DNA from 4 places in the Kitasatospora sp. NPDC001603 genome. Region 1 is predicted to be linked to each of the others. Evidence: riboswitches for the same ligand, from Rfam matches in the RefSeq annotation. Region 1 holds a riboswitch; each other region holds the start of a gene.
What was found. Region 1 has a riboswitch for cyclic di-AMP ahead of ABT263_RS34650 (transglycosylase family protein). Riboswitches for the same ligand answer to the same signal wherever they lie in the genome.

Region 2: it holds a riboswitch for cyclic di-AMP, as region 1 does, so the genes downstream of both, ABT263_RS03475 (C40 family peptidase) here and ABT263_RS34650 (transglycosylase family protein) in region 1, are expected to answer to the same signal.
Region 3: it holds a riboswitch for cyclic di-AMP, as region 1 does, so the genes downstream of both, ABT263_RS16805 (M23 family metallopeptidase) here and ABT263_RS34650 (transglycosylase family protein) in region 1, are expected to answer to the same signal.
Region 4: it holds a riboswitch for cyclic di-AMP, as region 1 does, so the genes downstream of both, ABT263_RS20125 (M23 family metallopeptidase) here and ABT263_RS34650 (transglycosylase family protein) in region 1, are expected to answer to the same signal.

What each region holds. Positions count from the first base shown of each region.
Region 1 is NZ_JBEPAA010000096.1:16,830-19,022, forward strand. It holds gene ABT263_RS34645 (hypothetical protein) at 1-503, opposite strand, end outside; cyclic di-AMP (ydaO/yuaA leader) riboswitch at 930-1,054, shown strand; gene ABT263_RS34650 (transglycosylase family protein) at 1,041-2,193, shown strand, end outside.
Region 2 is NZ_JBEPAA010000003.1:127,455-129,647, forward strand. It holds gene ABT263_RS03470 (C40 family peptidase) at 1-419, shown strand, start outside; cyclic di-AMP (ydaO/yuaA leader) riboswitch at 743-896, shown strand; gene ABT263_RS03475 (C40 family peptidase) at 907-2,055, shown strand.
Region 3 is NZ_JBEPAA010000023.1:24,648-26,840, forward strand. It holds gene ABT263_RS16805 (M23 family metallopeptidase) at 1-824, opposite strand, end outside; cyclic di-AMP (ydaO/yuaA leader) riboswitch at 837-995, opposite strand; gene ABT263_RS16810 (YiaA/YiaB family inner membrane protein) at 1,240-1,530, shown strand; gene ABT263_RS16815 (alpha/beta fold hydrolase) at 1,658-2,193, shown strand, end outside.
Region 4 is NZ_JBEPAA010000030.1:61,417-63,609, forward strand. It holds gene ABT263_RS20125 (M23 family metallopeptidase) at 130-1,161, opposite strand; cyclic di-AMP (ydaO/yuaA leader) riboswitch at 1,166-1,326, opposite strand; gene ABT263_RS20130 (MFS transporter) at 1,637-2,193, shown strand, end outside.

The DNA.
Region 1 (2,193 bases):
ACGGCGGCGCCCTCGGGGGCGAGCGCGAGGGTGCCGCGGATCTCGACGTTGCCCGCGGCGGCGAGGGTGAGGCTGCGGTCGGCGGCGAAGGTGAGCGCACCGCCCGGCTCGACCAGCAGCGAGCCGATCGCGGCGTCGGCGTCGAGCAGCACCCGGTCGGTGATCCGGACGGCACTCTGCGGTCCGGGGACCCGGCCGCCCCAGCCGGCCGGGTCCGACCAGGGGCGGCCGCCCTGGTCGGGGGTGGGTGCGGGGGCGGCTCCGGCGGTGGGCTGCCCGGGCGCGGCCGTGCCCCCGGCGGGGGCGCCCTCGGTGGCACCCCCGGGCGTCCCGGGGGGCGACGCGGCGCCGTGCCCGTGCCCCGCGGCCGGGTCCGCTCCCGGCCCCGTGGCGGAGCCCTCCGCGGCGGCGACGGGCGAGGAGCGGCCGTCCAGGGAGCGCCGCAGTGCCTCCTCGCCGCCGACCGCCGCGAAGACCGTGCCGACGGCGAGCCAGCGCAGCATCGTCCGCCGGGGCAGGGGAGTTCGGGGCTCGGCCGGCGGGATGTCCGCTCTGCGGTGTTTTGCCCGGCGGTGCGTTCCACGCGGCCGCTCGGCCGGCGCACCGGCCTCCGGACCCTCGTCCATGACCATCGCTGCGAAGCCCTCCCCCCAGACGGCCGCGTCGGTCCTGATGCCCTGAAGCATAGGCAGTTGCCGTTACTCCGACGGGCGTTGCTCGAAATCGGTCATTTCTGATCATGGTGGACAGCCATTTAGCACGCTCTTCATAAACTGTGATGGCCGTCACACATGTTTGCGGTTTGAACTTAAGTCTGCTTAACGTGCTCCCCGTTCGTGGCCACACGGACCCAGCCCACCCGCAACGCCGAGTCCTGCCGTCGGGTGCGCTGGCAGCGCAGAACGCACCACGGCAGGAGCGGGGGAACCACAGGTAAGTCGCCCGGGACCGGTTCGTACCGGTTCGGGGCTAGGGGTGAAGCCGCGTCCACAGCGCGGCCGGGCAACTCCAGCCCGAATCCGACAGCTCACCTCGCAGGCGTGGGAGAGGACCGCGTCACCATGCTGCCCACCAACGGCACCCGCCTGTCCGGCCGCACCCGCCGAGCGATCGCCACCCTCGGCGTCGTCGGTATCGGCCTCACCATCCCCTGCCTCACCGCCGGCTCCGCCTCGGCCGCCTCGGTCGCCACCTGGGACAAGGTCGCCCAGTGCGAGAGCACCGGCAACTGGAGCATCAACACCGGCAACGGCTTCTACGGCGGCCTCCAGTTCACCAACTCCACCTGGGCGGCGTTCGGCGGCACCAGCTACGCCGCGCGTGCCGACCTCGCCACCAAGGACCAGCAGATCGCGGTCGCCGAGAAGGTGCTCGCCGTCCAGGGCCCCGGCGCCTGGCCCGTCTGCTCCGTCCAGGCCGGTCTGACCAAGGGCGGCACCCCGGCCGCCGTCGACACCGCGACCGCCGCCAAGCCGGCCGCCCCGAAGGCCGCCCCGGCCCCGGCGCAGACCCCCGCCCCCGCCGCCAAGCCGGCCGCGCCCAAGGCCGCCCCGAAGGCCGCCGAGACCCCGGCCGCCGCCGACTCCGCCCAGCAGTCGCAGGGCCGGAACTGGCAGCAGTACCGCCAGGACACGCAGGCCTCCTCCGACTACACCGTGGTCGCGGGCGACTGGCTCTCCTCGATCGCCGACAAGAACAACGTCCAGGGCGGCTGGGAGCGGCTCTACGAGCTCAACCGCGGCACCCTCGGCGACGGCCCGCACGTCATCTACCCGGGCCAGCACCTGAGCCTGGGCGACCGCGCGAAGACCCGGGCCTCGGACGAGTCCGGCCAGGGCTTCGACTGGTTCAACCGCTCCTCGGGCGCCACCGGCAAGGCCGACGGCTCCACCGCGACCGCCACCAAGCCGGCCGCGCAGACCCAGGCTCCGGCCGCCAAGCCCGCCGCCCAGGCGTCGGCCGAGGCGCCGGCCCAGGCCGCCACCGGCAGCATGGCCGCCGCGGTCTCCTTCGCCCAGTCGAAGGTCGGCCAGGCCTACGTCTACGGCGGTACCGGCAACGGCGGTTGGGACTGCTCCGGCCTGACCCAGGCCGCGCTGCGCGCCGCGGGCGTCTCCGTCCCGCGGGTCGCCGCCGACCAGGCCGCCGCCAGCACCCACGTCTCGCTGGACGCCCTCAAGGCCGGCGACCTGC
Region 2 (2,193 bases), on a different contig from region 1:
CCCAGCAGCAGGCCGACCGGGCCTCGCGCGGCAGCGAGCGCACCGACCTGAGCAGCCTGCCGCAGGGCAGCGGCTTCGCCGGGCAGGCCGTCGCCAACGCGATGAGCAAGCAGGGTTCGCCGTACGTCTGGAGCGCGGTCGGCCCGAACTCCTTCGACTGCTCCGGTCTGATGGTCTGGTCGTACGCGAAGGCCGGCGTCTCGCTGCCGCGCACCTCGCAGGCGCAGGCCAACTACGGCTCGAAGGTGGCCTCGCTGGCCGACGCCCAGCCGGGCGACCTCATCATCTACCGCCCGGACCGCAGCCACGTCGGGATGTACATCGGCAACGGGATGGTGGTCCACGCGCCGCACACCGGTGACGTGGTGAAGGTGATGAAGGCCGACGCGATGCCGATCAACGCGATCCGCCGGGTCTGACGCACCGACATGCCCACGGGCCGGGATCCGGCCCTGTGATCCGCGCCACCCCCTGAACCGGGGGTGGCGTCGGTGTCTGCGGCCGCATCATGACAAACGATCAGCTCCATGTGGGCGCGTGATCACACCCGGTCATATTCACAAATGAACTTGGATATTCTTCCGGCATTTTTCTGACAAGGATTTGAACGGATCACGGTTCTGTTACTAGGGTCATGCCTCGAACCACCGCACAGTCGATCACCCAGCAGGGGTGGCGGCGGAGGTTTACCGCCGAGTTCGTGAAGCAGCGGGGCAGAGCATCTGCCCGACGGGGAGTCCAGTAGTCGGGGGCGCTGTGGAACGGAGCCGGGGAACCATGTTCCTCCGGGGTGAATCGGCGCCAGGTCGACCGCCGTGCGGTCGGTGAGGCGTCGTGGGGCACGCTTCCGGCCCGAACCCGTCAGCTCACCCGGTAGGCGGACGTAGGAAGAAGGAGTCCGCCTTCGTGGCGTCCCATCGTCGTCCCAAGCCCGCCGGCCGTGCCCGGGTCTCGATTCTGACCGGTGTCGCCGCCGCGGCGGTCGCGCTCTCCGCGCAGTCCGGCGCCCACGCCGACCCGACGCCGACCAAGGATCAGGTCAAGGAGCAGATCGACCAGCTCAACGAGCAGGCCGAGCAGGCCACCGAGAAGCTCAACGGCGCCCAGGCCAAGCAGCAGGAGCTGCAGAAGCAGGTCGGTGAGCTGCAGGACAAGGTGGCCCGTCAGCAGGCCGCGGTGACCGAGGCCCAGGGCGGTCTCGCCGAGATCGCCGGCGAGCAGTACCGCAACGGCGGCATATCGCCGACCGTGCAGCTGATGCTCTCGTCCAGCCCGGACAGCTTCCTCAGCCAGGCCGGTGCCATCAACCAGGCCGGCAGCACGCAGTCCGGTGCGCTGAAGGACCTCCAGGAGCAGCAGCGCAGGCTCGACCAGGACCGCAACGAGGCCCAGGGCAAGCTCGGCGAGCTCGAAGCCACCACCCAGCAGCTGAAGGCCTCCAAGGAGGAGGTCCAGGGCAAGCTGGCCAAGGCCCAGGACCTGTACAACTCGCTGTCCGAGCAGGAGCGCCAGGCGATGCGCGCGGCCGAGGAGAAGGCCGCCGCCGAGGCGAAGGCCAAGGCGGACGCCGCCAAGGCCGAGGCCAAGGCCAAGGCGGACGCCGACCGCGCCTCCCGCGACAACACCCGCGACCAGCTGCCCGCCCCGTCCTCGCCGGCCGCCAAGCCCGCCGCCGCCGCGCCGTCCGCGCCCGCCGCCAACGGCTCGCGCGCCGCCGCCGCGATCGCCGCCGCGGAGAGCAAGCTGGGCGCCCCGTACGTCTACGGCGCGGCCGGTCCGAGCTCCTTCGACTGCTCCGGCCTGACCAGCTGGGCCTACGCCCAGGCGGACGTGTCGCTGCCGCGCACCTCGCAGTCCCAGGCCACCGCCGGTACCAACGTGGGCACCAACATCGCCAACGCCCAGCCCGGCGACCTGATCATCTACCGTGCGGACCGCAGCCACGTCGCGCTCTACGTCGGTGGCGGCCAGGTCATCCATGCGCCGAAGCCCGGCGCGAACGTCCGGTACGAGACCGCCAGCATGCTGCCGATCTCGGCCATCGTGCGCGTCTGATCCGACGTCTGCTCCCGCAGGCCCGGTCTCCCCTCGCGGGAGGCCGGGCCTGCGGCTTTCGTGCCGGACCGTGCTGATGTCCGATTGCGGGTCAAATATTCGGGTTGGGAGGGGTTTGGACTCGCTCGCCCGGACTCG
Region 3 (2,193 bases), on a different contig from region 1:
GGGTCGACCGGGGCACCGCCGCCGGGGCGGACCTCCAGGTGCAGGTGCGGGCCGGTGACGTTGCCGGTGGCCCCCACCTTGCCGAGCTGCTGGCCGGGGACGACCTTGCCGGAGCCCTTGATGATCGAGGAGAGGTGGCAGTACCAGATCTCGGTGCCGTCGGGCAGCGTCTCGACGATCCGGTAGCCGTACGACCCGGCCCAGCCGGCCGAGGTGATGGTGCCCTGGCCGACCGCGTAGACCGGGGTGCCGGTGTCGGCGGCGAAGTCCAGGCCGGTGTGCAGGTGGGCCCAGTAGGAGGCGCTCTGGCCGTAGTGGGCCGAGAGGTGGTAGTCGCGCACCGGCAGCTCGATGGCGGCGAGCTTGGCCTTCTCGGCCTCCTCCGCGGCCCGCTTGGCCTCCTGCTGCTGGGCCGCGCGCTTGACCTCGGCCTCCTTGGCGGCCTGCAGGCGGGCGCCCTCCTCGGCGGCGGTGCGCTGGCTGTCCGCCTGCTGCTGGATCCGGGCGGCGAGCGCGAGGCCCGGGTCCGCGGCGAGCGCGACCGGGGTCTCGTCCGGGACCTCGACGGCGGGGGCGGCGGCCGGGGTGGCGGAGGCGAAGCCGGTCGCACCGAGGGTGGCGGCCACGGCGGTGACGCCGAGCAGCGGGGCGGTGCCGCGGGTCTGACGGGGCATCCGGTGCCGGTTGCTGTCGGGGGCCTGCGGCCCGGTCTCGACGCCGGACCCGCCGAACTCGCCCGGGTGGGCGGGCGGCCAGGGGTGGTCGAGCAGCTGGGTGCCGGCGGGGGAGCCGGGCAGGTGTGCCGGAGAGTGCGACGACGCCACGGAGGCGCGCTCCTTTCCTTCCTTCGCGCCTACCGGGTTAGCTGACGGGTTCGGAGCAGGAAGGTCTCCTACGGCTGGGCCTGGGCCCGGCCGATTCACCCCAAGGAACATGGTTCCCCGGCTCCCTGGCCTGCCCGGAGGCCGGCCGGCGGGATTAGGCGACGGCGCACGGTGCCGTCTGGGTACGGCGTTACGAACCGCGCTGCGTTATCAAACGTTAATCCTAGGAGCCTCTGATTCCAAGCCGTCCGTTCGGGACAGCCGGATACTACCCGGACGGTACGTGACCTGATGGGCGATTTGGGCGGATCGACGGCACCTGACACTACCGAACGTGAGGGGACGTCAACGAACGGCCCCCCACTTGAGTACTCCTACTCATGTGCGGCGCTCCCGGCGCGGCCATCCTGGCGCCATGAACGCACCGATGCAGTCACGCACCACGGCCGCGTACCACCTCCAGGCCGTCCTCTCCTTCGCCCTCTCCGGCAGCGCCCTCGCCGTCGGCATCGCCTATCTGCCGGTCGGCGGCTGGACCCGCGCCTTCCTCGCGGTCGGCCTGCTCTACACCGTCACCTCCGCCTTCACCCTGGCCAAGGTGATCCGGGACCGGCAGGAGACCAACGAGATCGTCACCCGGGTGGACCAGGCGCGGCTGGAGAAGCTGCTCGCCGAGCACGACCCGTTCAAGGTGGAGGGGGTCTGAGCCGCGGCACCGGGGCCACCCCGGGGTCCGGCCGGGTCGAGGGCTTGACGGCTAAGGCTATTAGCCTTAGCTTTATGGCTATCGGCGCAACGCCGACAGCCCGTCCCCGCGGACCGAGGAGGCCCCCATGCCCGGCACCTTCACCCCCAGCACCCAGTACCTCGACCTCCCCGGCGGCCGGCTGGCCTTCGACGACACCGAGCAGGGCGACGGCGCCCCCCTCGTCCTGCTCCCCGGGATGCTCGACAGCCGTGCCGCGTACCGGCACCTGCGCCCGCTGCTGGTGGCCGCGGGCCACCGGGTGATCACCCTAGACCTGCGCGGGTTCGGCGAGTCCTCGATCGCCTGGGACGACTACACGCCGGCCGCGATCGCCACCGACGTCCTCGCCCTGCTGGACCACCTCGGCATCGACCGCGCCACGCTGGTCGGCAACTCCTACGCCGGTGCGACGGTGGTCAAGGTGGCCGGGGACGCGCCGGAGCGGGTGGCCGGGATCGTCCTGGTGGACGCCTTCGTCGAGAACCCGCCGCCGAACGCGCTGCAGCGCGCGATGTTCGGCGTGATGGGCGTCCTGCTGGTGCACTCGCCCGCGTTCTGGGGCCTCTACCACCGCAAGATGGCGTACCCCGGTCCCAAGCCGGCCGACTTCGACGCCTACGT
Region 4 (2,193 bases), on a different contig from region 1:
GGGCCGGCCAGGGCGTGTCCCGCGCCCATGATCCGCTGACGGTGCGGCGATCACCCGGTCGAGCGGTCACCCGACATGACCATCCCGGGAGGTCGTACGCCCCGCACCCAGCGGAAGTCCGACCTCAGGTCAGAGGGAGACGCCGTGCGCCCGCAGGTAGGCGATCGGGTCGATGTCCGAGCCGTACTCCGAGCCGGTGCGGATCTCGAAGTGCAGGTGCGGGCCGGTCACGTTGCCGGTGGCACCCGAGAGGCCGATCTGCTGGCCGGCGGTGACGGTCTGACCGATCTTCACACCGATCGAGGACAGGTGCGCGTACTCGGCGTAGTGGCCGTCAGCGAGCTTGATCTCGACCTCGTTGCCGTAGGCGCCGCCGTTGCCGGCCTTCACCACGGTGCCGGCGCCGACGGCGCGCAGCGGGGTGCCGGTGGAGGCGACGAAGTCGGCACCGGTGTGGTGACCGGAGGCCCACATCGAGCCGGCCACGCCGTAGGCGGTGCCGAGCTTCGGGTTGGCGAGGGGGGCGACGAAGCCCGAGGTGCTGGCCGCGGCGGCCGGCGCCGCGGGAGCGGCCGGAGCGGCCGGCTTGGCGGCGGGGGCCGCCGGCTTCGCGGCCGGAGCGGCGGGCTTGGCGGCCTGGACCGGCTTCGGGGCGGCGTGCTGGGCGGCCGGCTTCTGCGCGTCCTGCGAGACCTGCGGCTTGGCGGCCGGGGCGGCGGGCTTGGCGGCCTCGGCGGCGGCCGGAGCGGCGGCGGCCTTGGCACCCAGCGCGAGCTGCTGACCCGGGAAGATGAGGTTCGGGTTGGCACCGACGACCGAGCGGTTGTGGTCGTAGAGGGCCTTCCAGCCACCCTCGACCTGCTTGGCGTCGGCGATCTTCGACAGGGTGTCCCCGCCGACGACCTTGTAGCTCTCCTCGGCCGGCGCGGCGGCCGGCTTGGCGGCCTCGGCGGCCGGCTGCGCGGCAGCGGCCGGCGCGGCGTCGACGCTGGTGGCGCCGGTCCAGGTGGAGGTCTGCGCGGGCTTGGCGGCCGGGGCGGTGTGGGCCTGGGCGCTGATGGTGGTCACCAGCGGGAGGGCGAAAGCGGCGCCGGTCACGGCGGTGGCGATGCCGATGCGGGCGGCGCGGGGCAGGGTGATACGACGAGCCTGTGCGGGCATGGCGAACTGTCCTCTCCGACGCCTGCGAGGTGAGCTGTCGGGTTCGGGCTGGAGTTGCCCGGCCGCATAGCGCGGCTTCACCCCAAGCCGGACCGTGAATTCCGGTCCGGCGACTTACCTTTGGGTCCCCCGCTCCTGCCGTACAGAGTTCGGTTCGTACCACCGGGCAGCGGCAGGACTAGGCGTTCCACCCGGTGGCCACCCGGTCCAATGCCGGGCGGTCGCTGAACTAAAACTCATCCGCCCGGGCGAAGCAATGTCGATCTCTTGAATCGACAACCACTACCGGGAAGGCCGTGACACTCCGAATGATCGGCTGCACAGTATGTGCACAATCGATTCACCGCGTGCCACTGATCCACGACGCTCCGCCGATTTCGGTGTCCGTACGCATGCGATCACCTACGGAAAGCCATCCGCCGACACACCCCCGGTGACCCTTGTCACGTCGCCTCCCGGGGCGCACGATCAGGCGGTGGCCACCTCCGAGGCCGGCACCCTGCGCCTGGGCACCGCGCAGGGCCGCTGGGTACTACTGGCGACGGTGCTCGGCTCCAGCATGGCGATGCTCGACGGCACCGTCGTCAACGTCGCACTGCCCCGGATCGGCACCGATCTCGGCGCTCCGCTCGCCGCCCTGCAGTGGACGCTCAACGCCTATCTGCTCACCCTGGCCGGCCTGATCCTGCTCGGCGGCGCGCTCGGTGACCGCTACGGCCGGCGCCGCGTCTTCCTGATCGGCGTGCTCTGGTTCGCCGCCGCCTCGGCGGCCTGCGCCGCGGCCCCCACCATCGAGGTGCTGGTCGCCGCCCGCGCGGTGCAGGGCGTCGGCGGGGCGCTGCTCACCCCCGGCTCGCTGGCGATGCTCCAGGCGGTGTTCCACCCTGACGACCGCTCGGCAGCGGTCGGCCTCTGGTCCGGCCTCGGCGGGGTGTCCGCCGCGATCGGCCCGTTCCTCGGCGGCTGGCTGGTGGACGGCCCCGGCTGGCGGTGGATCTTCCTGTTGAACGTCCCGCTCGCCGCCCTGGTGGT